Regions from separate parts of the Microbispora sp. H10885 genome, predicted to be linked through region 3. Evidence: riboswitches for the same ligand, from Rfam matches in the RefSeq annotation. Region 3 holds a riboswitch; each other region holds the start of a gene.
What was found. A riboswitch is a leader RNA that binds a small molecule or an ion and turns the genes downstream of it on or off. The one in region 3 is predicted to bind cobalamin.
Positions count from the first base shown of each region.

Region 1: linked by a shared signal. The riboswitch ahead of HHX37_RS21035 (ABC transporter substrate-binding protein) and the one ahead of HHX37_RS27600 (CbtB domain-containing protein) in region 3 are both predicted to bind cobalamin.
Region 2: linked by a shared signal. The riboswitch ahead of HHX37_RS06245 (ribonucleoside-diphosphate reductase subunit alpha) and the one ahead of HHX37_RS27600 (CbtB domain-containing protein) in region 3 are both predicted to bind cobalamin.

Region 1 is NZ_JABBWY010000007.1:442,350-452,052, reverse strand. It holds gene HHX37_RS21035 (ABC transporter substrate-binding protein) at 1-903, opposite strand, end outside; cobalamin riboswitch at 982-1,106, opposite strand; gene HHX37_RS21030 (acyltransferase family protein) at 1,444-2,871, shown strand; gene HHX37_RS21025 (PepSY-associated TM helix domain-containing protein) at 2,896-4,302, opposite strand; gene HHX37_RS21020 (hypothetical protein) at 4,659-5,228, opposite strand; gene HHX37_RS21015 (histidine phosphatase family protein) at 5,512-6,093, shown strand; gene HHX37_RS21010 (hypothetical protein) at 6,138-6,413, opposite strand; gene HHX37_RS21005 (DUF397 domain-containing protein) at 6,514-6,747, opposite strand; gene HHX37_RS21000 (helix-turn-helix domain-containing protein) at 6,748-7,569, opposite strand; gene HHX37_RS20995 (ATP-binding protein) at 7,769-8,278, shown strand; gene HHX37_RS20990 (helicase-associated domain-containing protein) at 8,652-9,703, shown strand, end outside.
Region 2 is NZ_JABBWY010000002.1:268,322-278,024, forward strand. It holds gene HHX37_RS06245 (ribonucleoside-diphosphate reductase subunit alpha) at 1-1,132, opposite strand, end outside; cobalamin riboswitch at 1,264-1,474, opposite strand; gene HHX37_RS06250 (Bug family tripartite tricarboxylate transporter substrate binding protein) at 1,520-2,482, opposite strand; gene glmS (glutamine--fructose-6-phosphate transaminase (isomerizing)) at 2,690-4,507, opposite strand; gene HHX37_RS06260 (hypothetical protein) at 4,516-4,791, opposite strand; gene HHX37_RS06265 (hypothetical protein) at 4,981-5,703, opposite strand; gene HHX37_RS06270 (hypothetical protein) at 6,017-6,775, opposite strand; gene HHX37_RS06275 (LamG-like jellyroll fold domain-containing protein) at 6,995-9,703, opposite strand, start outside.
Region 3 is NZ_JABBWY010000011.1:93,541-103,243, forward strand. It holds gene HHX37_RS27575 (DUF72 domain-containing protein) at 1-474, shown strand, start outside; gene HHX37_RS27580 (alpha/beta fold hydrolase) at 599-1,447, shown strand; gene HHX37_RS27585 (arabinofuranosidase catalytic domain-containing protein) at 2,007-3,404, shown strand; gene HHX37_RS27590 (ABC transporter ATP-binding protein) at 3,898-5,664, shown strand; gene HHX37_RS27595 (CbtA family protein) at 5,709-6,464, opposite strand; gene HHX37_RS27600 (CbtB domain-containing protein) at 6,475-6,687, opposite strand; cobalamin riboswitch at 6,716-6,922, opposite strand; gene cobF (precorrin-6A synthase (deacetylating)) at 6,947-7,705, shown strand; gene cbiE (precorrin-6y C5,15-methyltransferase (decarboxylating) subunit CbiE) at 7,702-8,922, shown strand; gene cobM (precorrin-4 C(11)-methyltransferase) at 8,919-9,671, shown strand; gene HHX37_RS27620 (cobalt-precorrin-6A reductase) at 9,659-9,703, shown strand, end outside.

The DNA of each region.
Region 1 (9,703 bases), on a different contig from region 3:
TCCCCAGCGGGAGGCGACGTCGTCGTCGAGCTCCACCACGCGGTCCCGCTTCAGGGCGGCCAGGCCGGACCAGCCCGGCCGCTTGGCCAGCGCGGCGGCGTTCTGACCACAGCACTTGGTGTCGCCGAGGAAGATCAGGTCGGGGTCGGCCTTGGCCACGAACTCCGCCGACAGCTTGGGGTAGCCGCCCGCCGCGTCGGGGGCCTCGTCGGCGATGTTCTTCAGCCCGAACAGGCTGTAGACCTGCCCGATGAACGTGCTCGACGTGGCCGCGTACGGCGTGGTGTCCAGTTCGTGGTAGTAGGTCAGGCCCTTGCCCTTGGGCGCCGCCGCGACGAGCGCGTCGATCTTCTGCTTGACGCCGCCGGCCACCTCCTCGGCCTTGTCCACGTTGCCGGTGGCCGCGCCGAGGTCCCGGATCTGGTCGTAGGTGTCCTCCAGCTTGGTCGCGGCGGGCTCCAGCAGCACCGGGACGCCGACCTTCCCCAGCCCGGCGACCACGCCCTCCAGGTCGTTGGCGAGCACGACGAGATCGGGCTTGGCGGCGGCGATCGCCTCGACGTTGGGCTTGAAGCCCGACAGCGACGTCTTCGGCGCCTCGGGCGGGTAGTTCGACTGGTCGTCCACCGCGCCCACCTGGGCGCCCGCGCCGATCGCGAACAGGATCTCGGTGGCCGTCGGGGACAGCGACACGATGTGCTCGGGCCGCTTGGCGATGGTCACCGCGCCGTTGCCCGCCTGGATCGTGACGGGGAAGGCGCCGCCCGAGGCGGCGGAGCTGGAAGCGGCGGGGTTCGAGGCGGCGGGGGACGCGGAAGTGGCGGAGCCGTCGCTCTGGCCGCAGCCGGCCAGTCCGAGCATGCCCAGCACCACACCCGCGACGGCCGTACGCAGGGGCCTCACGAGGGTCCTCCAAGGGGGGAAAGCCGGGAAATCGAGAGACCCGCGGGATTGGACGGATCACCCTTTTCCACGAGGGTTGACGGCGTCGGCGCACAACGCAGGCGACCTGGCTCGTCCCCGGGGGCGGGGAACCACAGTTGCGGGACAGCGCCGGGTTCGCACCGGACTTCGCTGCGCTGCGCGCGTCGGACGCAACGGTACCAACCCGCCTCGCGGCGCCGTCATCCTCCCCCGGCCGCCGAGGTCCGCCCGCCTGCCCGTACGCCGGGGTGGTAGGGCAGGCCCCACCCCGATGGTGGGGGCTCGCCCATGATCGGGAGTAGTGGCTCCGTCGCTGCGCCGGACGGCGGCCGGGCGGGACCCTGGAACGGCCGGGCGGTTCCCGGCAGAAGCTCCTGACGGACTGTCTCCCCCGCTCCTCCTCAGTCCGCGAGCCGGCGCCGGAGCGCGCGGTCGCGGCCGGTCCCCGCTCCGGCCGGGCCCGTGACGGACGACCGGCGTCCGGCAACCGACGATCGACACACCGAAGGCGGCTCCCCCGTGTCCCTGACCATGCTTCCCCCCGCCCCCGCGCGGGCCCCGGCCGCCCCCGGGCCCCGGGACCGCTTCATCGACATCCTGCGCGTCTTCGGGATGGTCCTCGTGGTCGTCCAGCACTGGGCGATGCCGGTCCTGTCGTACGCCGGAGGACGGCTGACCACGGGCAACGCCCTGGCGGCGGCTCCGTTCGTCACCTGGATCTCCCAGGTGATGCCGCTGGTCTTCTTCGCCGGGGGCGCGGCCAACGCGATCAGCTTCCGGTCCGCGGCGCGCCGCGCCGGCCTGCCGGACACGGGCGAGACGGGCCGGGCGGCCCGGGAGCGGTCGACGCGGCGGCCGAGCGCGGAGAAGCGGACGGCCTGGGAGTGGACGGCGCGGGAGTGGACGGCGCGGGAGTGGACGGCGCGGGAGTGGACGGCGCGGGAGTGGACGGCGCGGCGGGTGCGCCGCCTGGCCTGGCCGGTGGCGCCGCTCGCGGCCGTCTGGCTGCCGCTCCCCCACCTCCTGACGGCGCTCGGCGTGCCCCCGCAGCCGGTCGAGGTGGCCGCGCGGACCGTCGGCCAGTTGCTCTGGTTCCTCGCCGTCTACCTGCTCGCGGTGGTGGCCACCCCCTGCCTGCTCCGCGTACGGGCCGGGGTCGCGCTGCCCGTGCTGGCGGGCGGCGCGGTGCTGACGGACGTGGTCCGCTTCTCGGGGCTGGAGGCCGCCGGCTATCTCAACGTCGCGTTCGTGTGGCTGGCCGTCCACCAGGTCGGGTTCCGGTACGCCGACGGCGGCCTGGAGTGGCTGCGGGGACGCCGCGCGGCGGCGCTCGCGGTGGCCGGGTTCGCGATGGTGGCGGCACTCGTGGCGGCCGGGCCGTACCCGGCCAGCATGATCGGGATGCCCGGCGCGATCTCGAACATGGCCCCGCCGAGCGCGTGCCTGCTCGCGCTCTTCGCCGGCCAGCTCGGCCTGGCGATGCTGCTGCGCCCCGCCCTGAACGCCCTGGCGCGCCGGCCCCGCGCCGAGGCGGCGCTCACCGCGCTCGCGCCCCGCATGATGACCGTCTACCTGTGGCACATGACGGCGCTCGTCGCCGTCGCCGGGCTCGCGACCATCGGGTTCGGGCCGAGTGCTCCTCTCCCCGGCTCGGCGGCCTGGTGGAGCGGCGCCCCACTGTGGCTGGCCGCCCTCGCGCCGGTCCTGCTCGGGCTCACCGCCCTGTTCGGCCGGTGGGAGGAGCCGGCGGGAGCCGCCACCGGCCGGCACATGGCGGTCGCCGCGCCGCTCGTCGGCGGCGCGCTGCTCACCCTCACGGTCACCGGCTTCGCCCCGGGGCCGGCGCCGGTGATCGCGTCGATCGCCCTGGTCGGGGGCCTGTGCCTGGTCAGCCGGAGGGCACGCCTCGCGGGGCCGGTCCACCGCTCGGGTGAACCGGCCCGATGAGACGCCGCACGACGGCGTCGGGCGTCAGCCCGCCCGCCTGGCGCGGAGCCCGAGCAGGACGTCGATCACCAGGAACACGGCCAGGGAGATGCCCATCAGGGGCAGGTAGTAGCCGGCCACGGCGGTGAGCAGGGCCAGCGGCACCAACAGCCCCCAGTGCAGGCCCCGCACGCCACCCCGGGGGTGGGGCCGGCCGAAGCCGCGGGTCGGGCGGCGGCGCCACCACATGCGGTAGCCCAGCACGATCAGCGTGATGAGCCCGGCGGCGATCGCGGCCAGGACGATCTGGTTGGCCAGGCCGAAGAGCAGCCCCATGTGCGCGTCGATGCCCCACTCGGTGAGCTTCGCGGCCAGCGGATAGTCCGCGAACCGCAGCTCGCCCACGAACCGCCCGGTCGCCGGGTCGAACGCCAGCTGGTCCAGGCGCGTGGGGACGGTCTTGCGGATCTCCTTGACCACGTACGCGTCCCCGGGCTCGCCCGGCAGGACGACCTCCAGCGGGCCGGACAGCCGCCAGCTCGCCGCCGCCCGCGTGATCTGGTCGATTCCCACATCCGGGGTGCCGCCGGCCTGCCCGCCGCTCGCTGCGTGCCCCGAGTGCCCCGAGTGCCCGGCGTGCGCGCCCAGATCGGTGTCGATCGTGGGAGTCTCCCAGCCGAACGCCGTACGCAGCCCGGCGATGTTGTCCCCGGCGTACTTCGACCAGGTCAGGCCGGTGACGGACAGGAACAGCAGGCCCAGCAGCGCCCACAGGCCCACCGAGCCGTGCCAGGACAGCGTGCGGCGCGACCCGGTCGCGGCGCGGTCCGGGGTGAACAGGCCGCGCAGGCGGCGGCCGTCGCGGCGCCGCCGGGTCAGCCACAGCGCGAGCCCGCCGAGGGCGACCACCCACAGCCAGCCGGCGGCCAGCTCGCTGTAGATCCGGCCGGGCTCACCGAGGTGCAGGCGGCGATGCAGGTCGGAGATCCAGGCGCGCACGGGCAGCGCCCCGGAGCCGCCGTAGCTCTCCAGGGTGCCGCGCACCTGACCGGTCCCGGGATCGACGAAGACCGCCATCCGGGTGCTCTCCGGCAGGCCCGGCACGTCCAGCAGCACCCGGGTGGTCAGGCCGGGCTCGGCCGCGGGACGCACCGCGGCGACCTTCCCCTCGGGCAGCGCCCGGCGGGCCGCGGCGACCTGCTCGCCGAGGGGGACGGTGACCTGGCTGACGGGCGCGGTCAGCTCGTGCCGGTAGACGACGTTCTCGATCTGGAAGGAGGCGGCGTACAGCAGGCCCGTGGCGGCCGCGACGAGCAGGAAGGGGGCGATGAGGATCCCGGCGTAGAAGTGCAGGCGGACCACGAGCGGGCGCAGCGCCGCCCAGGTCGCGCTTCTGCCGCGAGGAGGGCGTGGGGGATCGACGACGGGATGGACGTCGGCGGTCGAGGTCATGGGGGGGTCTCTCCGTTCGGCCGTGAGCGCGCGCCCGCGGGCACGCCTCACCAGGGCAGGGGGGAAGTGCCCGGCGGGCGCCGCCCTTCACGAGCGGGAACCCGGGTGGACGCGTCGCACGGCGGAGCGGGCCGGAGCGGAGCTCCGGCCGGCGGCTCCAGGCCCTGCGAGAGCGTTCCGAGCCCGCGAGGCGTCACCGCGGGTGGGCGGCGGCGCGGCGAGGCGTCACCCGGGCCACGCGCGGCGGGGCGTGCGTGCCGGACACGAGCCGCGGCCGCGCGGGGCGCGGTCCAGGCGGCTGGGAACGGGCGTGCGGCATGGCGACAGCCGCCGCCCCCGGAGGGGGCGAGCCCGGATCAGAGAACGGAGAAGACGGGAGGCGGACCACGCCGGGCGACGACCACGGCGAAGTCGGCCCGGCGCGGGAGCGGAAGGGAGAACCGCCCCAGGACGCCCGCGGGGAGCGGGGCGACGCCGGCCGGCGGGCCCGCGAGGACGACGGCCATCGCCCACAGCCGGCGCACGGGCGTGACGGCCAGGTGCACGATCACGTCCAGCGCCGACTCGCCGCGTTCGAGGGCCCAGGCGGACAGGACCGCCGTCGCGGCGTGGATCAGCAGCATGCCCAGCCCGGTGCCGTGCTCCCCCGTCCACCTGGGCGGCGACTCGTGCGCGGCGCCGAGGGTGAACAGGTGGTGCAGGCCGTACTGCGCGGCGAAGCACGCGCCCAGCAGGACGTCCATGCCACGCCGGCGGCCCGCGAGCAGGAACGCGCCCAGCCAGGTCAGCGCCAGCGCGGCGACGAGAGCGCCCGCACGCACGGGAGCGCCTCCGGCCAGTACGTGCAGCGCGGCCGAGACCAGCACGCACGCCACCGCGAACACCGCGGCGCGTAAGGCGCGCAGGGGCGACCGGCCGGCAGACACGGCGCAATCCTGGCAGAGCGCGGACGTCGCCCCACCATCCTTGACTTGTTTGGATCCGCTCGGCTATGTCTGTCCGTTTCCCGCCGCCAGCGCGGACGCGCTCATCGCCTGTGACACCGGGGGACACGTCCGGCACCACGCGTGAAAGGTTCACGCGTGAGCCGTCGCAGGCGAGAAGGTCGTATGCACGTGCATCGGCCGCGGCGGCCTCGGACCCGGCGGCCCCACCTTCCGGCGGGGGCGGTGCGCTCGGCCTGAGCCGCATCGGCAAGAGTGGGAGCCCATGAACGTCATCCTGCTGAGACACGGCGAGACCGAGTGGAGCAAGGCCGGGCGGCACACGGGCCGCACCGACGTCCCGCTCACCCCGCACGGCGAGGAGCAGGCGCGCGCCCTGTCCCGCCTGGTGGCGGGCCGGTCGTTCGCCCAGGTCCTCGTCAGCCCCGCCCGCCGGGCCAGGCGTACGGCCGAACTGGCCGGCGCCGGGTCGTACGAGGTCGACCCGGACCTGTGGGAGTGGGACTACGGCGGCTACGAGGGCGTGACCACCGCCGCCATCCGGGAGTCGCACCCAGGCTGGTACGTCTGGCGGGACGGCGTCGTCCCGGGTGACGAGGGCCACCCGGGCGAGACCGTGGAGCGCGTCGGGGAGCGGGCGGACAAGGTCCTGGCCCGGATCCGCTCCACGGACGGCGACGTGCTGGTCGTCGCGCACGCGCACATCCTGCGCGTGCTCGCGGCCCGTTGGCTCGGCCTGCCGCCCGCCCACGGCAGGTACCTCCGCCTCGACACCGGGACGTACTCGGTGCTGGGCCACGAGCACGGCGACGAGCCGGTCCTGCTCCGCTGGAACGCCCCCGCCTGAGCCGGCCCGGTCAGCCCTGAATCAGCTTCGAATCAGCTCTGAGATCAGCTCTGCGCGACCGGCTGAGGCTGCGGCCCTCGGCCGGTCAGCCACTCAAGGACCTTGCGGTGGCCGTGGCGGGCGTCCTCGAAGTGCCCCCACCGCCAGTATCTGGGCTGCTCCCGCACCCCGGTGACCCACGTCCGGTACGCGACCGCCCTGGGCCGCCCGTCCTGCGGGTCGGCCGGGGAGGCGACGCCGTAGGTGCGGATAACCACGCGGCCGCCGGGTGCGAAGAGCACGTCGTCGGCCACCGGGTAAAGAGTCATCTGCTCCAGCACGAGGTCCCCCTTGTGATTCTCCTGGGGTCCAATGTGCCGGATCCTTGTTACGGCGCCCGCCTTGTGGTGTTACGCCCGCGAGAAGCGAGTGAACAGAGGATTACACCAGAAGGCCGTCGAACTCGCCGTCCTTGACCCCGAGCACCAGGGCCCGGATCTCGTCCCGCGTGTAGATGAGGGCCGGCCCCTCGGGATAACGCGAGTTCCGTACGGCCACACTGCCGTCGGGAAGCTCGGCCAGTTCCACGCAGTTGCCGGTCGAGTTGCTGTGGGCGCTCTTCCGCCAGGTGACCCCGGAGAGGTCGGTTGCGGGCATCCCGTTATATGTCTGCATTCATGTCTCTCTGAGAAGATCGCCGAGGATCTCGGCAGTGCCGCCGGGCGTGGTGCTCTCCACGCACAGCTGCTCCATGGCCGTGAGGTAGGGATCGATGTCCTCACGTTTGTCCAGGTAGAGCGCACCCCAGAGCTGCTCGACGTAGACCACGTCCGAAAGATCGGACTCCGGGAAGCGGAGGATGGTGAACGCGCCTCCCTCAGCCGCGTGCATCCCGTAGCGAAGGGGCATCACCTGCAGGGTGATGTTGGGCAGCGTGGACACCTCCAGCAGGTGCTGGAGCTGTTCCCGCATCGTCGCACTCCCTCCGATGGGCCGCCTGAGCGCGGCCTCGTCGATGACGGCCCACAGCCGGGGGCCGTCCTTGCGCGTGAGCCTCTCCTGCCGCTGGAGCCGCAGGTTGACGCGTTGATCGAGCGTGTCCTCCGTGGCGTCCGGATGACCGAGCTGGATCACCGACCGGGCGTACTTCGCCGTCTGCAGCAGGCCGGGCACGAACTGCACCTCGTAGGTGCGGATCACGCTGGAGGCCTCCTCCAGGCCGACGTAGGTGACGAACCAGTTCGGCAGCACCTCGCCGTACTTGTGCCACCAGCCGGGCGTGTTCGCCTCGCGGACCATCTCCAGTAGGCCACGCCGTTCGTCGTCGTCGTGGACGCCGTACAGCGTGAGCAGGTCTTCGACGTCACGTGTCTTGAACCCGACCCTGCCGAGCTCCATCCGGCTGATCTTCGACTCCGAGGCACGGATGTGGAAGCCGGCGACCTCACGGGTCAGTCCGCGCTCCTCCCGCAGGCGTCGAAGGCTCGCGCCGAGCATGATTCGCCGAACGGTGGAACCGGATCCGGGCGGATCTATGGACACGTGCTATTCCTCCGCTTTGTGGACTGGTTCACAGTCTGTCAAAGATCGCCCCCTTCGTCCCAGTGGTGTCGGGGGTAACGGTAGCGCCTGCACAACGCGCTTGCACGTGCATTCGCTCTTGCACATGCACGGGAGTGTCCCTCATCATGATCTCGTGCAGTCCACGAACCTGACTCGTGGCCAGATTCACTGGTCGGCGCTCGACTGGTGGCCGCCTATCGGCTGGTGGCCGGAGCCCGCACGCGGCCTCCTCCAGCCCGGTTCGGCGAGCGCCAGTGCCACATTCGTCCTCCCGCCCCGCGCGGAGTCGGTCCACTCGGCACGGAGCTTCGCGGCCGGGACGCTCTCGGGCTGGGGGATGACCGACCTGCTCGACGGGATGGAGCTGGTCGTCTCCGAACTGGCCACCAACGCGCTGCGACACGGCATGACGCTCGCCTGCGACCGCCCGAGGGAGGTCATCCGGTTGTCGCTGATCCGCCGGGGACCGCACGTGGCGTGCGCGATCACCGACCCCGGGTCGAACGCGCCGGTGCTGCGGGACCCCTCCCCTTTCGAGCCGGGCGGGCTGGGGCTGCACATCGTGGAGTCGCTGAGCGCGTGCTGGGGCTGGTGCCCCCTCGTCCCGCAGGGCAAGGCGGTATGGGCCGTGCTCGCGGCCTGAGCCCCGGCCCGGAGCCGGGAAGACGGACGGAAGGCGGCGCGCCCTCCGAAAACCTAACTCCGTCGTTAGATCTTGCTGTCGCCGATCGCGGTCCGCCGGCCGAAGAGCGCTCCCGTGCAGCCCGGAATGCATGGGAGCGCCCTCCGGCCGGCGGCCCGGATTCCCCGGAACACTCCCGAAGCGTGGGCGTGGCGGGCGATGATGTGCAGACATCGGGCCGGACCGGCCCAACAGCACGCCCGTTTCCAACTGATCGGCGGAGACATATCGTGATCCCGGAATTCGTGAGCGCGATCTGTCCACCGGTGCGCGGACCCCGCCGAGGCTGTGATCTGCACTACGGTGTCTGCCTGGGACTCCCGAGAGATCAACGATGGACGATCACATAATCGGCTGGCTGACCAGTCTTGACGAAGACAGGCTCGCCCGTGTCCTGGCCAACCGGCCGGACGCGATCGCACCGCCGTGGCCCCGGCGCATGGACGCCCTCGCGCACCGGCTGACCGACACCTTCGCCGTCATGGAGGTCATGCGCGGCCTCCCCCTGCCCCCGCTCGAACTCCTGCAGGCGTGCCTGGTCGTCGGGGGCCACCCGACGGAGGACGAACTGGCCCGCTTCCTCGGGGTGAGCACCTCCGAGGTCATCCCCTGGCTCGATCACCTCTACGACCACGCCGTCGCCTGGCCGGGCGCGGACGGGCGGATCACCCTGGCCCAGGCCGTGGCCCGCTGGTGGACCGCGCCCTGCGGCCTGGGCGAGCCGCTCGGGGCGTACCTCGACTCCTGGAAGCTCAGCACCGAGGCGCTGCGCCGGGTGTGCCGGATGCTCGACCTGCCCGGGCACGGCGGCAGGCGGCAGGTGGTCGCGCGGATCACGGCGCTGCTCGGCGACTCCGAGCGCCTGGGGGCGCTCCTCGACGACGCCCCGGACGGCACGCTCGGCATGCTCGACGACTTCGCCTGGGACGGGCCCGTGCGCAGCGTCGACGGCGACCGGTTCGTCACCCCCGGCACTCCGGAGAAATGGGCGCTCGACCGGGGGCTGCTCTTCCGCACCCAGTGGAACCTGGCCGGGATGCCCCGCGAGGTGGCGCTGGCCCTGCGCGGGCCCGACTACCGCGGGCCGTTCACGCCGTACCCGCCCGACCTGGCCACGTCCGGCGCCGACGCCGGCGCGGTCGAGCACGCGATGTGCCTGGCCGCGCCGCGGGTGCTCGACCGGGCGGCGGCGTTGCTGGAGAACATCGACAAGACGACGCTGCCGCTGCTGAAGAACGGCGGGGTCGGCGTGCGGGAGATCAAGCGGCTGGCCAGGGAGATCGGCTGCGCGGAGGACGAGACCCGGCTGCTGCTGGAGGTCTGCGCCGTCGCCCGGCTGATCGCCGTCGACGACGAGGCCGGCGGGCTGACGGTGACGGCGGGGTT
Region 2 (9,703 bases), on a different contig from region 3:
CGCGGTTGGCGGCGTCCTTGAAGGTCATCCAGCCGTTGCCGGTCTGGGCGAGGGTGCGCATCATCCGGGCGTAGAGGGTGCGGGCGGGCACCTGCCGGACGTACCGCCCGGAGGCCTCCAGTTCGCGATACCGGGCGTCGAACGCCTCGCCCCACAGGTCGGTCAGCTCGGGGGTCTCCTTGGGGTCGAACAGCGACCACACGCCGTCCGCCTCGACCCGGCGCATGAACTCGTCGGGCACCCAGTTGGCCAGGTTGAGGTTGTGGGTGCGGCGCGACTCCTCGCCCGTGTTGTCGCGAAGCTCCAGGAACTCCTCGATGTCGGCGTGCCAGGTCTCCAGGTAGACGCAGGCGGCTCCCTTGCGCCTGCCTCCCTGGTTCACCGCCGCCACCGACGCGTCGAGCGTGCGCAGCCAGGGGACGATGCCGTTGGACAGGCCGTTGGTGCCCCGGATCAGCGAACCGCGCGAGCGCACCCGGGTCCAGGCGACGCCGATCCCGCCGGAGTACTTCGACAGCCGCGCCACCTGGCCGTACCGCTCGTAGATGCTCTCCAGTTCGTCGCGCGGCGAGTCGAGCAGGAAGCACGACGACAGCTGCGGGCGGCGCGCCCCGGAGTTGAACAGCGTCGGCGAGCTGGGCAGATAGGCGAGCGCGGACATCAGCCGGTACAGCTCGGCCGCCTCGCCGACGCTCGCCGACAGGCCGCAGGCCACGCGCAGCAGGAAGTGCTGCGGGCGTTCGAGCACCCGCCGCGTGACCGGATGCCGCAGCAGGTAGCGGTCGTAGACCGTACGCAGCCCGAAGTACTCGAACCGGTCGTCGGCCGCCGGGTCGATCAGCGCGTCCAGCGCTTCGGCCTCGTCGGCCACGAACGCGGCGACCGCGTCGCCCAGCAGCCCGGCCGTGTGGGCGGCCGCGACCGACTCGGAGAAGGCGCGCACCCCCTGGCCCGCCGTCTCCTCCTCGATCACCCGGGCGAGCAGCCGCGCCGCCCGCCGGGAGTTGTCCGGGTCCGCGACGACCCCCGCCGCCGCCTCCTCGATGGCCCGCCAGACGTCCGCGGTCTCCTCCGCGCCGCGCGGCCCCGTGGCGGGGCGCGCGGGCGCGGAGACCGGGTCGGTGATCGTCATCGGTCGCCCTCTCCTCCTCGTCTCCTGACCCGGCCGGCCGGAGGGGAGGGGACGCCGCGGCGCACGCGTGCGACGGCACGGCCTGCGGGCGGCGGGCCCTCCCTCGGGGCACGGCGCGGGCACGCGCGGTGACTCCGCGCGCGGTCGCGGGCAGGTCTTCGGGCTCGCGGGCGACCGGCGGGACACACGCCCGCCGGACCTACTGGCCGTCGCTTCCCGGTGCGCTCACGCACCAGTGCTCTGTGACGGCGGTCGTTCCCGCTCACCGCTGCGGGGCAGCCCCGGATTCCCACCGGGTTCCCTCTTGCCTCACCGAGGTGAACCAGCGACGCGATGGATCCTACATCTAGTGGGCGATCTCGCAAGCGACCCTACAAGTTGTGTTGGTCACCGGATTCCGAGATCATCGAGAAGCAGGGCCGTACGACGCGCCTCGCCCGTGAGCCACTGCCGGAACTCCTCGCCGGCGAGCCACATCGGCGTCCAGCCGTTGCGCTCGCACAGGCGGAGCCAGGCGGGCGAGTCCGCGACGGCCCGGCACAGGCCGGTCAGCGCGTCGCGCTCGCGGGCCGCCACCCCGAGGGGGGCGAGCAGGCCGGTCCAGTTCGCGTACGCCACCCGCACCCCCGACTCGGTCAGCGTGGGCGCGTCCAGGCCGGGCAGGCGCTCGGGAGCGGAGACGGCGAGCGGGCGCAGCCGTCCGGCCCTGACGTGGGCGGCGACGTCGCCGCGCCCGCCGAAGGCGAGCGCGGTCGTCCCCTCGGCCACCGCCGCGACGGCCCGTGCGGGGCTGTCGAAGGCCTCGTACGCCGCCAGCCGCGGATCGGCCCCGAGGCCCCGGGCGGTCAGGCCGAGCAGCAGGTGGCCGGGCCCGCGGTCGGGCCCGCCCGCCACCTTCACCCGCTCGGGGGTGCGCAGCAGGGCCGCCGCGACCTGCTCGAACGTGCGGTAACCCGAATCGGGGGAGGTCACCAGCACCTGCCACTCCCCCGCCAGCCTGGCCAGCGGCACGGTCCGGGCGGCGAACGGCCCCGCCTCATCGGGCGCGCGCCCGAGCGCGCAGTCGGCCAGCAGGAGGGGGTCGGCGACCATCAGCCGGTCCGGCCGTCCGACGGCGAAGCGTCCGACGGCCGACGCGCCGCCGCCCCCGGCGTCCCGCGTGACCAGCACTCTGCCGGCCCAGCGGCGGGCCTCGATGAGGGACTTCAGGCTCCGGGCGACGCCGTCCCCCCAGCACTCCGGCGGGCCGGGGACGAGGAGGGAGATCTCCCCGCGGTACGGAGGCGCCGGGGTGCCGCATCCGCCCGCCAGGGCCAGGACCCCCAGTGCGAGAACCGTACGGCGTCGCATGCCGGCACCCTCCCCCCGAAGAGCCCCTTATGCGGACAGACTATGAGCAACCACCCCATCTCAGGACATAACGGACGTTACGGATGTGGCGATCGGCGGGTGGGCGGGCGCGGCGCTCATGTCGTCGGTGCCGATCGGAGGGCGCGGTGACAGATGCGCACCGTCCGGCTCGCGTCCGCGACGCGAGCCGGACGGGACGTGGCGGAGCTACTCGACCGTCACGCTCTTGGCGAGGTTGCGGGGGCGGTCGACGTCGCGGCCGAGGGCGACGGCCGCGTGGTAGGCGAACAGCTGGAGCGGGATCGTGAGCAGGATGGGGTCCAGCTCCACCTCGTTCCTCGGCACCACGATGCAGTCGTCGGCCGCCTCGGAGGTGCGGTGGCCGACCATGAGGATGCGGCCGTGCCTCGCCCGGATCTCGCCGAGCGTGGTGAGGTTCTTGTCCAGCAGTTCGTCGTCCGGCACGACCGCGACGGTCGGCAGCTCGGGGCTGATCAGCGCCAGCGGGCCGTGCTTGAGCTCGCTCGCCGGGTAGGCCTCCGCGTGGACGTAGGAGATCTCCTTGAGCTTCTGGGCGCCCTCGCGGGCCACGGGGTAGCCGCGGACCCGGCCGACGAACATCATGCCCGGCGCGTCGGCGTACTTCTTGGCCAGCTCCCTGATCCGGTCCTCCAGGGTGAGGATCTCCTTGATCTGCTCGGGCAGCCGCCGCAGGCCGTCGCAGATCCTGCGGCCGTCGGCCGGCGACAGGTCGCGTACGCGGCCGAGGTGCAGGGCGAGCAGCGCGAACGCCACGGCGGTGGAGGTGAACGCCTTGGTGGAGGCCACCGAGACCTCGGGCCCGGCGTGCAGGTAGATGCCGCCGTCGGTCTCCCGGGCGATGGCGCTGCCGACCGTGTTGACGATGCCGAGCACCCGGCCGCCCTTGCGCTTGAGCTCCTGCACCGCGGCGAGCGTGTCGTACGTCTCGCCCGACTGGCTGATGGCGACGTACAGCGTGTCGGGCTCGACGACCGGGCTGCGGTAGCGGAACTCCGAGGCCGGCTCGGCGTCGGCGGGGATGCGGGCCAGCTCCTCGATGAGCTGCGCGCCGATCTGCCCGGAGTAGTACGCGGACCCGCAGCCGATGATCTTCACGCGGCGGAAGGACCGGGTCTCGCGGGCGTCCATGTTGAGGCCGCCGAGGTGGGCGATGTGGAACCGGTCGTCGATGCGGCCGCGCAGGGTGCGGGCGACCGTGTCGGGCTGCTCGGAGATCTCCTTGAGCAGGTAGTGCTCGTAGCCGCCGTTGTCGTAGTGGCCGGCGTCCCAGTCGACCGTGAACGGCTCCTTGGCGGTCTCCCGGGCGTCGCTCGTGAACGTGTTGAACCCGTCGGCCTTGATGACCGCGAGCTCGCCGTCCTCCAGGTGGACGACCTGCCGGGTGTAGCGGATGAGCGCGGCGACGTCGGAGGCGGCGAACATCTCCTTCTCGCCGAGGCCGAGGACGATCGGGCTGCCGTTGCGGGCGACCACGATCTCGCCGGGGCGCTGCGCGTCGACGACGGCGATGCCGTACGTCCCGACGACGCTCTTCAGCGCCCGCAGCACGGCCTCCCGCAGCGAGTCGGTCTCCTTGACCATCCGCCCGACGAGGTGGGAGAGCACCTCGCTGTCGGTCTCGCTCTCGAACTTCACGCCCTCGCCCTCCAGGCGGCGGCGCAGCTCGTCGGCGTTCTCGATGATGCCGTTGTGCACGACGGCGATCCGCTGCTCCTGGTCGAGGTGCGGGTGCGCGTTCACGTCACTGGGCGCGCCGTGCGTGGCCCACCGGGTGTGCCCGATCCCGATCGTGCCCTTGAACTTCGCGGGCACCGCCGCCGCCAGGTCGGCGACCCGGCCCTTGACCTTGCGCGTCTTGAGACTCCTGGAGTTCACGACGGCGAGGCCCGCCGAGTCGTAGCCCCGGTACTCCAGCCGCTGGAGACCTTCGAGCAGGATGGGCGCCGCATCCTTCGGCCCGACGTAAGCGACGATTCCGCACATAACCGCTCCTATCCGTAAACGATCCTCCGGAGCTGGCGCAGGGTCAGCTCCGGTGCCGCGACACGCCTTCCCGCGAGCTCGGCGGAGATCCTGGGGAAGATCTGGTCGTTGGTCAGCCCCCTCGACTTGAGTTCGCCGTGGCGGCGCCGCACGTACTCTTCCGCGGGCTCGCCGAAGTACGCCAGGACGTCGGCCACCACGCGGGCCGCCTCACCCGGACCCAGCGAGGTGGTCCGGGTGAGATGGCCGATCAGATCCTCGAAGGGATGCCGTGCCGTGGACACAGAGCAGGACCCTAACGCAGCGCGGATGCCGACTAACAAGTTTCTTGCCCGTTTTCGGGCAGGATCAGACCGAGAACCTCTTGGAGGAGCACGTACGCAGAGCCTTCGGTGTGTCCATGCCGGTGGCCGGTCCGGGCCGGTCTGGCCGGTCTGGGACGGAACTCCCGGTGTTGCCGGCCACCCGGACGCTCAGGGGCAGGGCTCCTTCCTGGGGCAGGGCCATATGTCAGTGATCCAGACTCCCAGCACGTTCTCGTCGCGGCTCATCTCGCGCACCCGCCTCGGCGACGATTCGGTGACGACTCCATAGATCAGTCCGTCCGAGGCCGCCTTTCTCAGCTCTCCTAGTTCCAGTCCGAATTTCCGCAGATTCAATTCGTCGGCGCCGGCGAGCCGCGCGACCCAACTTCTGAACTGGTCCACGGACGACCACTCCACGCAACGAGAGCCTGGCGCGCACCCCTCGTCGCCATCCCAGTAGAGCGACGAGCCAGCTTTGCGGGACCTCGACAGGAGCACACGCTCCGGAGGGCCGTTCTCCACGCCCAGGGTCTTCTCCGTCACCGGCTTCTTGAACTCGATTATCGCTTCCACGGTCAGGCCCGGCGGGAGTCTTTTCAGCACCCAGGCGCTGCCGTCCCCCTTCGCCCCCGTGCCGAAGCCGGCTCCCGTTCCCAGCCCGAGGAGCGCACGGGAAATCGGATCCGGCGACGGCTCAGGCACCTGGACCACTTTCCCTGCCGCGTCCAAGGTGACGGCGTAAGAGCTGGGGGAGATACGTGCCGGTCCCCGGAAGCCCGACCATAACTCACCCGTCGGCCCTATCCGGTAGCCACTCCCCTGCGGCTCCCTGTACCAGTTGGACAGATCCAGCCGTCGTCCCGGGTTCGTCATCACAGCGGCGGCTTTCACGATCAGCTCCCCATGATTGGGAAACGGTGCCGACGGACGCGGAGCGCTCGATGCCTCCGAACCGCCACAGGCGCAGGTGACCAGCAGGGCGACAATGAGTGCACCAAGCAGACGGCCTCGCATACGGAATACTCCTCGGGGTTTCCGGACCAGGTCCAACTCATCTCGGTGTCCTCCGAGGGCACTGGTCTCGGCTTGCCTTGCTTCTCGCCTCCGCGATCGCCTCCCGTCAAGGGGCATCCGGATCCTTTGCTTTCGCATCCTTTGCTTTCGCGCTGTGCGAGCACCGCGAGCATCTGTCCCGCCCCGGCGATCAGCGACGATGTGGCAACGGCACGACTACCTGGTTTTTGTCGCGGACAGGTGCCATCTCTGCGATCTGGGCCACTTTCACCAGCGGCCCTGTCAAGCTGGGCCGGATAACCTCAGGCTGCCCGTAAGCGATCCACCCGTATACGAGCCCAGCCGAGGCGGCGGATCGCAGCCGCGGCAGATCGAGACCCATCGTCTTGAGCATGACGCCATCGTCGTCCCTGAGCGCGGCCACCCAACTGCGGAATTGAGAGAGCTGGTCGTTGTCGTCGCATCGAGGCCGATCGCGCTCCTCACAGGTCACGCCGCTGGGCCAGTACAGGGGCCTCACCGTCCAGGCGTCGGGGCCCGTCCGCGTCAGAGGCGTCATGGGCGACAGGACGAGATCCAGCGACATCAGGTCGGTCGTCTTCTTGATCTCCTCCATGGGCACAGGGCGCTTCAATTCGACGACCGCCGTCACGAGGACGTTGCTCGGCAGCCTGTCGAGAAGCAGCAGGGCGTTATGCGACACCTCATGCGCGGCGCCGAAAAGGAGCGGCGTCATGTCCGTGTAGGGCAGACGCGGAGAGCGAACCTCACCCGAGTCCTGCCGCACGACCTCGAACACCCGCCGCGCCGCTTCATCGGGGACGGATCGCGGCCGCACCAGCACTGTGACGGTGATCTCGCCGTCGTCGATGACGGGGCCCCCAGGCCAGGGCTGCACCACATACTCGGGGTTCGCGATCATCATGCCCGTGGTCAATACCTTTTCCACGTGCGCACACCTCGACGACGAGCAGGGCACCGCTTGGTGCGCGGCAGGCCGCGGGGTCGTCTCCGCTTGAGTATCACAGCTCGCAATCACGAACATAGCAGCCGTCATAATCACGATGCGCCATAACAATTCCGTCAGGCTCCTCACTGTTGAAGCTCGGGCAGGGCGGCCGGAAGGAATCCGTCCCTCCGGCCGCCCTCTCCAGGGCCGCTACCGCTCTCAGTAACGGTTGCCGTTCCGCTGCAGGAATCCGGTGTCCGCCTTACGACCGTGCAGCACCTTCATCTTCTTGCATCCGTTGAGCTTCTTCGGGTTCACGGGATGACACTGCCGATCCTGAGACGGCGACACCCAGTAGTTCATGCGAAATTCAGGGAAAGCACTATGTCCGTAGGCCTTGATGTCACAGGTGTTTCCTCCCGATCCCCAGCATCGTGCGACGACTGATCCGCTGGCGAACGAGAGTTCGTGGATGCCGGCCGCCACCAGCCCCTCAGCCTCATAGGGCTGACAGAACTCGTTGCCGCTCTGAGTAATCTGACCGGCGACCGCGGCCCCTCCTCCAAAGCTGCCTCCACCCTTCTCTACCGAGACCTCGCCCCCGACTGTGAAGCTTGTGGTGTTCGCCGCAAAACAGGCGCTGCTGGAGAGGTCGAGCCGAGAGTGGTCGTAGATGTACTTGTTCTTCTGCTGCTGGGTTTTGTCGATCACCCATTTACCCTTGCTGTTCTTCTTCTTGGGACTCCAGAAGGAGGAATTCGTGTACATCTTTGTTATGGCGCTGAATCTGTAGATAGGCCACGTCGTACTGTCCACGCACAGTTCCGGCTTGAGCCAGCGAGAACGTACGGCGGTCTGAATCGCGGCTCCCTTGACGGGTCTGAGGATCGGCGCGGACCCCCGGCGCACAATGTCGAAGTAACCACCGCACCCGGAGGGGGAGTCGGGAGAGGCCGCAGCGGAGTTCGGTGAGGCGAGTTTGTCTGCCGTGACCGAAGGGCCGGACTTCTTCTGAAGGGACCTGCCGGAGTCGCCCTGGCGGATCGGACTCTCCTGGGCGGTCTCGGCAGCCTCCAACTCGGCCAGGACGTCCCCTGCGACCAGGTCGCTGGAGTCCTCTTGGAGATCGACCGACCCCATCTCGTAGGAGAGTCGATCGTCCCGCTGGAAGGCGAAAGTCTCCCTTTCGCTCGTCTGGCGGACCGTGACCTGTTCCTGCCCCTGATCGTCTTTACTGACGATCTTCCAACTTCGGTCTACACGCGCATCCACCAGCACGGTCGTGTCGTCCGTCGCCTGTACCACGGCGCTGGCCAAGGAGATGGTGGAGTCGGTGCGACGCATGCCGGCCGCGTCCATGCTCTGCTTCTCGCTCACGAGTTGTGTGTTGAGTAACGCCAGTCTGGCGGCCAGCGGAGCGGATGGAGAGGCTTGCGGCAATGCCCAGACTTCCGGCACACGACCTTCGAGGACCGCGTCCTGAGCCTCGTAAAAGCTCTTAATCGTCTCTGCATAGTCGATGGAGCCGGCTCTGCTGGCGCGAGGGGTCAACGAGGTCGACACCCACTCTCCTGTCCCGACAGTCGTCCGCGCATGTACCCGGATCGTGTAGGTGACCCCGTTCACGAGATCGTCGACAAGCGCCGTCGGGTCGCCCGTATCGGTGGTCGTAAGGACCTCACCGCTCTGGTCGAGGACTTCGACATCGTAGCCTTCCAGCATCGCCATAGAACCATTCGTCTCTGGCACACCCCAGCTGACGGTACCGCCGCCATCGCCTGGCGTGGCCTTCAGATTGACAATGGGTCCAGGCGGTCCGGGCGGGATGTACGCGACAGAGACGGTGGGCGACACCGGCGCGGCGGCGTCTCCGAAGACAACGGGGATGGCGGAGTCACTATCAATGGCAAACCAGGAGAGCTCCTGGCCCGTCACCGTGAATGTCGCCGCCTGCACGGGCGCTGCCTGCGCCTCGCCGCCCGGCAGCGTACTCACCTGGGAACCCTTGGTGTCAGTCGTGACCTCAGTATCCAAGGGGCGTACCGACAGGTTCAGGTTCGCCGGGCAGGGGGCTCCTGCGCATACCGGCGATCCTAAATCGAGCACAGTATTCGTGAAGACAGAGCTTCCTGGTATGTCCGCGACGTTGATCCCCAGAACAGTGACCGTCTTATCGTCACCCGATCCACCTACTTTGATCGTGCCGCTCTCCGTGAGGGAGCAGGGGCCCCCTCCGCAGGCCGTCGCGCTGGCCGGGCCTGTCATGATGGCGAAGGCGTCGCTTCGGAGAGTTACCCGCTGTACAGCATCCGCGGCGTCCTCGGTTGCTTCATCCGTACCTTCGACGGTGAAACCCTCCGCCTCCGTCCTGGACGAGCAGATCGCCTGTACGCACGCCTGCATCTTCCATGTATAAAAAGCGCCAGGCTGTAGGAGGTTTTCCGGTACGGCCAATTCGGCCCGCTCTCCACCTGCCACCTGGACCACGCCGAGGGGCACCGCCCCTACCGGCAGTCCTGCGTTGCTGTAGAGAAAGAATTTGGCTGTCACGGACCCGCCGGAAGGCCTGGCGGCCATACCCGACAGAATTGGCTTCTGCGGATCCTCAAGACTTACCGAGAGGCTGCTAGGAGCAAACGGAGCGTCCGTGGTGATGCGGTAGTAGGGCGTCTCGTTGCAGATACGGACCGGGATGCCGCTCAGGCAGGCCTTGATCTTGAATTTGAAGCTGTCGGGGCTGCCCAGCTGGAACTCGTTGCTCACCACCTGACCCGAAGGCGACCCCGTGACAGGCGGGAAGAGTTGCGCGGAGGTCCTTGCCGCGGCCTCGTTGGACGCCGGGCCCATTTGGCCGGCGCTGTCAACCGCCACGATCCGGTAGTAGTACTGGCCCTGGACCATGCCGCTGTCGCTGTAGGTCAGGCCGTT
Region 3 (9,703 bases):
AGCGCCAACCGCCGCTACATCCTCGAATGCCGGGACCGCTGCCTGCCGATGCGGGTGTGCGTCGAGTTCCGCAACAGGGCCTGGATGGACCCCGCCGCCCAGGACGAGACCCTCGGCTTCCTGGCGGACAACGACCTGCCGTACGTCGGGGTGGACATGCCGCAGGGGCATCCGTCGTCGATCCCGCCCGTGCTCGCGGCTACCTCCGACCTCGCCGTCGTCCGCCTGCACGGTCACTCGGACAAGTGGACGAGCCGCGTCATCGAGGAGCGGTTCGGCTACCTCTACTCGGAGGAGGAACTCCGGAGCTGGGCGGACCGGATCGCGGGTCTGGCCGGCCAGGCGGTGACCACGCACGTGCTGCACAACAACTGCTGCGCCGACAACGCCCAGCGCAACGCCGAGCGGCTGACCGAACTGCTGGGGCGGCGAGGCGCCGACGTCGTCACCCCGGGCGAGAACCGCCGGCCGTGACCGCGTACGCGGTGTCCCGGGAGGGCTCGTGCCGGGATGCGGGTCGCGCACGGCCAGGGGGTCGCGCACCCGCCGGCGGTTAATCCGTTGCCCGCGCCCAAACGCCGCTGACAGGCTTCCGGGCATGCTTCAGACGTACTCCGCCCATGACGGAACGACCTTGGCCTGTCACGTGTCCGGAGCGGGCGACCCCGTGATCTGCCTGCCCGGCGGCCCGATGCAGAGCGCGGACTACCTCGGCGACCTCGGTGGCCTGCCGGCGCACCGGCGGCTGCTCATGCTCGATCCCCGGGGCGCCGGCCGGTCCGCGACACCCGAGGACGTGTCCTCCTACCGCTGCGACAGGCTCGTCGGCGACGTCGAGGCGCTGCGCGAACATCTCGGCCTCGACCGGATCGACCTGCTCGCGCACTGCGCCGGCGCGAACCTCGCGACGCTGTACGCCGCCCGGCACCCCGGCCGGGTACGCCGGCTCGCCCTGATCACTCCGAGCACCAGGGCGGTCGGCATCGAGGTCACGGCGGAGTCGCGCCTCGCGACCGCCCGGCTGCGCCGGGACGAGCCGTGGTTCGATGCCGCGTTCGCGGCTCTCGAGTCGATCGTCGCCGGTGACGCCGCCGACGACGACTGGAAGCGCATCGACCCCTTCTTCTACGGACGCTGGGACGCCGCCGCCCGGGACCATCAGGCGGCCCAGGAGGGCGGGCGGAACGAGGAGGCCGCGGCGGCCTTCGGCGCCCCGGGCGCGTTCGACCCACCGGCCACCCGCGCCGCGCTGGGCGCGTTCACCGCGCCGGTGCTGCTGCTCGCCGGAGAGGTCGACCTGAACACGCCGCCGGACGTCGTCGCCGAGTTCGCGGCGCTGTTCCCGCACGCCGAGTTCGTCGTGCAGCCGGGAGCGGGACACTTCCCCTGGCTCGACGACGCCCACCGGTTCACGACGACGACGGCGGAGTTCCTCGCTCGGCCCTGACACTTCGCTCCGGTTCGGAGAGTCAGGCCCGATCTCGATTCCGCCAGTGGCGGCCGGCCGTGCTCGCGACCCTGTATCACGATCGACTGCAACCCGGCGGTTGCGAAAGGTCCGATAACCGGTCATCATTGTTATGACCTTTTTGACTCACGGCTCTTCTAAGCCCATGAATGGTCGGAGGACTGAAACTTTCAGCGTGGATGTGAACCGCCGGTCCTCACCGCGGTTCATCGTTCCACTTCAAAAGGGTCGGCGGCCGCGCGGAGGGCGCGGCCGGGTTCCGCCTGATTGACTGATGCCCCGCGCCGGGATTGGCTCAGCAGCACACCACCACCATGAACGGAGCCGCATCCGTGATCGGCCGCAAAATGTTAACGCTAACAGCAAATCGGATATGGACTGACTCCCAACAGGTGGGTTGATCGTCCGCGGCGATGACGCCGCGGAGAACGCACATCTCGGAGAATGGGAAACATCTGTGCGAAACGTCAGCTCATTACGTCGGCGCCTGAAACTCTCAGCCGCGGCCGTCGCCGCCCTTCTGGTGGCCGGCGCCGGTATGGCGGGGACCCACGCGGCCTCGGCAGCCGCGGCCGGATGTCAGGTCACCTACACGGTGGCCAGCGAATGGCCGGGCGGCTTCAACGCAAGTGTTAACGTTAACAATCTCGGCGACCCGATCGACGGATGGAGGCTGACCTGGGCGTTCCCCGCCGGGCAGACCATCACCCAGCTGTGGAACGGCAGCTACACCCAGTCGGGCTCCCAGGTCACGGTCACCAACGTCTCGTACAACGGCGCCATCCCCAGCGGCGGGAGCACCGAGTTCGGGTTCAACGGAAGCTTCAGCGGCTCGAACCCGAAGCCGGCGAGCTTCGCCCTCAACGGCGTGACCTGCACCGGCGGCGTCACCTCCCCGTCCCCCGGCGGCTCGCCCTCGGCGTCCCCTTCGGCGTCTCCTTCGCGGACGCCCTCGTCCACCCCCTCGCCGCCGCCGGGTGGCACGCGGCCGTGTGACATCTACGCCGCCGGCGGCACGCCCTGCGTCGCGGCGCACAGCACGACCCGCGCCCTGTACGGCAGTTACAACGGCCCGCTCTACCAGGTGCGCCGCTCCTCGGACAACACCACCCGGGACATCGGCGTGCTGAGCGCGGGCGGCGCCGCGAACGCCGCCGCGCAGGACTCGTTCTGCGCGAACACGACCTGCCTCATCACGATCATCTACGACCAGTCCGGGCGCAACAACCGCCTCACCCAGGCGCCTCCCGGCGGCTTCTCGGGCCCGGCTCCCGGCGGGTACGACAACCTCGCCACCGCGACCAAGGCGCCGACCACGGTCTACGGCAGCAAGGCGTACGGCGTCTACGTGGATCCCGGTGTGGGTTACCGCAACAACAACACCAACGGCGTGGCCAAGGGCGACCAGCCGGAGGGCATGTACGCCATCTTCGACGGCACCCACTACAACGGCGGCTGCTGCTTCGACTACGGCAACGCCGAGACCAACAGCCGTGACAACGGCAACGGCACCATGGAGGCCATCTACTTCGGCAACATCAAGGTCTGGGGCTACGGCGCCGGCAACGGCCCGTGGATCATGGCCGACCTTGAGAACGGCCTGTTCTCCGGCGTCAACCAGAAGTACAACGCGGGCGACCCCACCATCAGCCACCGCTACCTGACCGCAATCATCAAGGGCGAGCCGAACCACTGGGCCATCCGCGGCGGCAACGCGCAGTCGGGCGGCCTGGGCACCTTCTACGACGGCAAGCGTCCCAACGTCTCGGGCTACAACCCGATGAAGAAGGAAGGGGCCATCATCCTCGGCATCGGGGGTGACAACAGCCACGGCGCCGCCGGCACCTTCTACGAGGGCGTGATGACCTCCGGATACCCGACGAACGCCACCGAGGACGCGGTGCAGGCGAACATCGTCGCCGCCGGATACCGGTAAGGCCGGATACCGGTAAGTCAGGCAAAGGCAGACCGGCCACAGCGGATCCGGAAGCCGGAAGACCGAGCCGCCCCTTGCACCACCGGGGGCGGCTCTCCGCTGTTCCGGCGTACGGTTCGGGGTGCTCGGGAACCGGCCGGCATGGCCCGATGCCGGGCAGACGTCGGGCCACACCGGGCGTGGCCGGATCCGGGATCAGCTGAGCAGAGCTCAGGACCATGTGACGGCCGAGGCTGATCTCGTGTCGTCCGCGCACGCCTCCGGCCGCCGTAAGGAAAGGTCGCAGCTGATAACTCCCTTAATGAATATTTCGGTCATCTGCGTGAGGTTTACCCCTCGGTCCTATTCGCCGGGCGGCGAAAAATCGTTCGCTCCTCCCGTACGGGCTGCGGGAGCATGGCCAGGGCGATATCGGCATTCGGGAGGGCTGATGGCTGTGCTCGGGACGGTGGACGAGGCCGAAAATGATAAATCCGCGCGGAGATCGGCGCTTTTGCTGGCATTGCGGTACTACTGCGGCGAGCTGAAGCGGCAGTGGCCGATCGCGGCTCCCGCGCTGGTGCTGCCGGCGATCGGGAACATCTGCCTGTTCTATCTGGCGCCGCTGGCGGTGGCGGGCCTTGTGGGGCACCTCTCCGGCGGCCGGGACGGCTCCTTCGACGCGCTGCTGCCCTACGTGCTCGGCTTCGCCGCGTTGCTTCTGACGGGTGAGGCGTTCTGGCGGGCGGGGATGCACTTCCTGAACCGCGCCGACGGCCGGGGCATCGAGCGGCTCGGCGTGCTGGGCATGGACGAGCTGCTGGCCAAGGACGTCGCGTTCTTCCACGACAACTTCGCCGGTTCGCTGACCAAGAGGGTGCTCGGATTCTCCTCCAGGTTCGAGGAGTTCATGGACACCCTCACGTTCTCGATCATGGCGAAGGTGGTGCCCCTGGCCTTCGCCTCGGTGGTGCTGTGGCGGTACGACCCGCTGCTGGTGCTCGTCCTCGTGGGTCTCATCGTCGTCACCGGTGTTCTCGTCGCTCCGCTCATCCGCCACCGGCAGGCCCTGGTCGACGCGCGTGAGGCGGCCAAGGTGCTGGTGTCGGGTCACGTCGCCGACGTGCTGGCCAACATGGAGACGGTCCGCGCGTTCGCCGCCGAGACACGCGAGGCCGTCGAGCACAGGGCCAGGATCGCCGAGCAGCGCCGGCTGTCCATCCGGTCCTGGGACTACAACAACCTCAGGGTGGACATGGTCGTCGCCCCGTTGTCGGTGCTCACCAGTGCCGCGGGCCTGCTCCTCGCCGCGGCGCTCCGCGGCGGCCTCGGTGTGGAGGCCATCGTCGTGACGTTCACCTACTACACGAACGCGATCAACATCATGTTCGAGTTCAACCAGGTGTACCGGCGTATGGAGAGCACGCTCACCGAGGCCGCCCAGTTCACCGAGCTGCTCCTCACGCCGCCGACCGTGGTGGACCCGGCCGACCCGCAGCCCCTGCGCCCGGCCGACGCGAGCGTCCGCTTCGAGCGGGTGAGATTCGGGTACGCCGGCGGCGCGCCGCTGTTCGACGGCCTGAACCTGGACATCCCCGGCGGCACCAAGATCGGGCTGGTCGGGCGGTCCGGTGGCGGCAAGAGCACCCTCACCCGGTTGCTGCTGCGTCTCATGGACGTGGACGGAGGCAGGATCCTGATCGGCGGTCAGGACATCGCCCGGCTGCGGCAGGCCGACCTGCGGGGCCTCATCGCCTACGTTCCGCAGGAACCCGCCATGTTCCACCGGTCCGTACGGGAGAACCTCGCGTTCGCCCGGCCGGGCGCGACCGACGCCGAGATCCTCCGGGCCGCGCGGGCGGCCCACGTCACGGAGTTCGTCGAGTCTCTGCCGCACGGCTTCGACACCCTGATCGGCGAGCGCGGCGTCAAGCTCTCCGGCGGCCAGCGGCAGCGCATCGCGCTCGCGCGCGCCATTCTGCGCGACGCCCCCGTCCTGCTGCTGGACGAGGCGACCAGTGCCCTGGACTCCGAGAGCGAGATCCTCATCCAGGAGGCCCTGTGGCGCCTGATGCAGGACCGTACGGCACTCGTGGTGGCGCACCGGCTCAGCACCGTCGTCCGCATGGACCGCCTGGTCGTGCTCGACCGGGGACGCGTCGTCGAGCAGGGCACCCACGGCGAGCTGCTCCAGGCCCAGGGGTCCTACGCCCGGCTCTGGCACCACCAGTCCGGGGGCTTCCTCGTCGAGGACGACGCCCCCGACGCGCTCCACCTGTGACACGCCGGCTTCACGCGGGCGGCCCGCGGGTGGTCCCGACCGGTTCAGCGCGTCGCGGCGGGCCGGAGCCCGGCCTCCCGGGGGGTTCCCTGGCGCAGGGAGCGTTCGGTCAGGCCGCCGAACAGGAGGCCGATGGCTCCCCACAGGACGAACTGGATGCCGAACGACGCCACTCTGAACCACCACAGCGTGTCGGCGGAGAAGTCGTCGGGAACCTCGTCGATCGGGGGCATCACGGCGTACGCGACACCGACGAGGACGGCGTAGACGACGATGCCCGACAGAGCGGCGTTCCAGGTGCCCAGGCGGGACGACAGGGAACGGCCCGCGTACGCGGCGACCGCCGCCGCCAGGAGGGCGACGAGGATCATCGCGAAGTACAGCGTGGTCCGGCGGCCGATCGAATCGGGGTTGCCGACGGCCGGGGGATTGGCCGGGTACTTCAGGATGGGGGTCACGTACACGACGACGAAGCCGGCGGCGGCGACGGTGAGCGCCGTGGCGCGGGCGCCGAGAGCGCCGAGGCGGCCGTGGGCGAAGGCGTACGCGATGGAGTAGAAGCCGCCGAGGGCGGCGCCGTAGACGAGCAGGGCGGTCAGCAGGCCGGCGGTCTCCTGGACGGTCCGGCTGACGAGTTCCGGTTCGGCGGCCTCTCCGCCGGCCGCCGCCCTCGCCTCCTCGATGGAGATGGCGGCGGCGACCTGGGGTTCTCCGGCGAACCAGGCGACGACGTACGCGAGCAGCGCGGCGGCGAGGCCGACGAGCATGCCGCGCACCAGCAGGGAGCGCATGGTGGGCATCGGGCGGGCCTCAGTGGCAGGGGAAGCCGAGGAGGTGCCGGCCGTCGTGCACGAACTCGTGCACGGTGTGCCCGCTGATGAGGTGGGTGGCGCCCTGCTCCGCGCCGACGAAGTAGAGCAGGATGAGCCCGGCCACGGCGGCGAAGACCGCCCAGGGCAGGATCTCACGCACGGGGATGGTGACCGGCAAGGGCCGGGAGACGGGGACGGCCGGCTGAGCCATGTGATTCTCCTCACGGGGTCGCTCGCCCCGGTGATGGAGGACAACGGGTCAGTGTCCTGACTCCCGGGTCATCGTGTCGCCCGAACCTTCCAGCCGTCGCGGCCGTGGTGACGAGCGGGAGACACTCCCCGGTCACAGTGGCGGGACCGTCCTGGATTCACACCAGGTTCCTGCGCACCGTCGCCTCTGTCTTCTTTTGTCGCCTTGAGCGTGCACCGTCCGCATAAGTACGTCAAGCCGGGGTCCATACTCGTGACCTATGAAGCGAGTCCTGATCATCGGCATCGGCGCCGGGGACCCCGCCCACCTGACCTTCCAGGCCGCCGCGGCCATCGCGGAGACCGACGTGTTCTTCCTGCTCGACAAGGGAGCCGTGAAGGACGGCCTGGTGCGGCTGCGGCGCGAGCTGATCGCGGCCCACGCGCGGGAGCCGTACCGGACGGTCGAGGCGCGCGACCCGGAGCGTGACCGTACGAGCGGCGCGTACGTGGAGGCGGTGGCCGACTGGCGGGCCCGCCGGGCCGATGTCTACGCCCGGCTCATCGCCGAGGAGGTGCCGGAGGACGGCGTCGGCGCGTTCCTCGTCTGGGGCGACCCCGCCCTGTACGACAGCACGATCGCGATCGTCGAGGACGTCCTGGCCAGGGGCGGAGAGCCGTTCGACTATGAAGTGATCCCGGGGATCAGCAGCGTGTCGGCGCTGGCCGCGCGGCACCGCGTCAGCCTGACCAGGGTCGCCAGGCCGCTGCACATCACGACCGGCCGCCGCCTGCCCGCAGACGTCGAGGCCGCCGGCGACATCGTGGTGATGCTCGACGCGGGCTGCGCGTTCGCGGACCTGCCGGAGGCCGCCGACGCCGACGTCTACTGGGGCGCGTACGTCGGGACCGAGGACGAGATCCTCGTCGCCGGGCCGGTGCGCGAGGTCGCCGGCGAGATCCGGCGGCTCAGGGCGGAGGCGCGCGAGGCGCACGGCTGGGTCATGGACACCTACCTGCTCAGGAAGCCCCCCCGATGAGGCCCGTGTCGGTCGTCGGGATCGGCGCGGACGGCTGGGCCGGTCTCACCGACGCGGCGCGCGCCGAACTGGTCGCCGCCGACGTCGTGGTCGGGTCGGCCAGGCAGCTCGCCCTGCTGCCGGCGTCGGTGGCCTGCGAGCGGGCGCCGTACCCGTCGCCGCTGGTCGCGGGGCTGCCGGGGCTGCTCGACGCGCACGCGGGACGCGCGGTCGCGGTGCTCGCCAGCGGCGACCCCATGTTCTTCGGCGTCGGCGCGACGCTCGCCCGGCTGCTCGGGCCGGACCGGCTGCGGGTGCTGCCGCACGTGTCGTCGGCCACCCTGGCCTGCGCGCGGCTCGGCTGGGCCGCCGAGGAGGTCGAGACCGTCAGCCTGGTCGGACGGCCGCTCGCCGCGCTGACCGCGGCGCTCGCGCCGGGCCGTCGCGTCCTCGTCCTCAGCGCGGGCGCGGACACGCCCGCGCTGGTCGCCGCCCTGCTGACCGAGCGGGGATACGGCGCGAGCCGCGTCACCGTGTTCGGCGATCTCGGCGCGGCGACCGAGTCCCGCCGCGACGGCACGGCCGCGGGCTGGCCGGCCGGCGAGACGTCGCCCGCGCTGAACGTCGTGGCGGTGGCCTGCACAGACGTCCCGTCGGCGGTGCCGCTGGGGTGGGTGCCCGGGCTGCCGGACGAGGCGTACGAGTCGGACGGGCAGCTCACCAAGCAGGAGGTGCGGGCGGTCACCCTGGCCAAGCTGGCGCCCCTGCCGGGCGAGCTGCTCTGGGACGTGGGCGCGGGTTCCGGGAGCGTGGCCGTCGAGTGGCTGCGCGCGCATCCGTCGTGCCGGGCCGTCGCCGTCGAGCGCGACCCCGTCCGCGCGGACCGCGTCAGGCACAACGCGGACGCGCTGGGCGTGCCGCGCCTGCGGGTCGTCACCGGAGCCGCCCCGGACGCGCTCGGCGGGCTGCCCGCCCCGGCGGCCGTCTTCGTGGGCGGCGGCGTGACGGGGGCCGGTGTGGTCGAGACCTGCTGGGACGCCCTCGCCCCGGGCGGCAGGCTGGTGGCGAACGCCGTCACCGTGGAGTCGGAGGCGGTTCTCGCCCAGTGGCACGCCCGGCTCGGCGGGGACCTCGTGCGGTTGTCGGTGCAGCGCGCCTCGCCGGTGGGCGGCTTCACCGGGTGGCGTCCCCTGATGCCGGTGACCATCTGGACGGCGCGGAAGGAGCGCGAGCAGTGACGGTTCGATTCATCGGTGCGGGGCCCGGCGCGGCCGACCTCATCACGGTGCGTGGGCTGCGGGCCCTTCAGGCGGCCCCGGTCTGCCTGTACGCCGGGTCGCTCGTGCCGCGCGACCTGCTCGCCGACTGCCCGCCGGACGCGCGGCTCGTGGACACCGCGAACCTCACCCTCGACGAGATCGTCGCCGAGATGACGGCGGCGCACGAGGCGGGGCTCGACGTGGCGCGGCTGCACTCCGGCGACCCGTCGGTCTTCAGCGCGGTCGCCGAGCAGATGCGCAGGCTCGACGCCCACGGCGTGCCGTACGAGGTGATCCCGGGGGTGCCCGCCTTCGCGGCCGCCGCCGCGGCCCTGGGGCGGGAACTGACGGTTCCGGGGGTGAGCCAGACGATCATCCTGACCAGGACGTCGGCGCGGGCCACCCCGATGCCGCCCGGCGAGGAACTCGCGACGCTGTCGGCGAGCCGCGCCACGATGGTGCTGCACCTGGCCGTGCAGCGGATCGCCGCCGTCGTGGCCGACCTGCTGCCCGCGTACGGCGCGGACTGCCCGGTGGCGGTGGTCGCCCGGGCCAGCCGGGACGACGAGGAGATCATCAGGGGCACCCTGGGCGACATCGCCGATCGGGTGGTCGCGGCGGGGATCAGGCGGACCGCCGTGATCGTGGTGGGGCGGGCGCTGACGGCGCACGAGTTCCCCGACAGCCACCTCTACTCGGCCGCGCGGGACCGCGCGTGCTCGTCCTGATCCTCGGCGGCACGGCCGAGGCACGAGCGCTG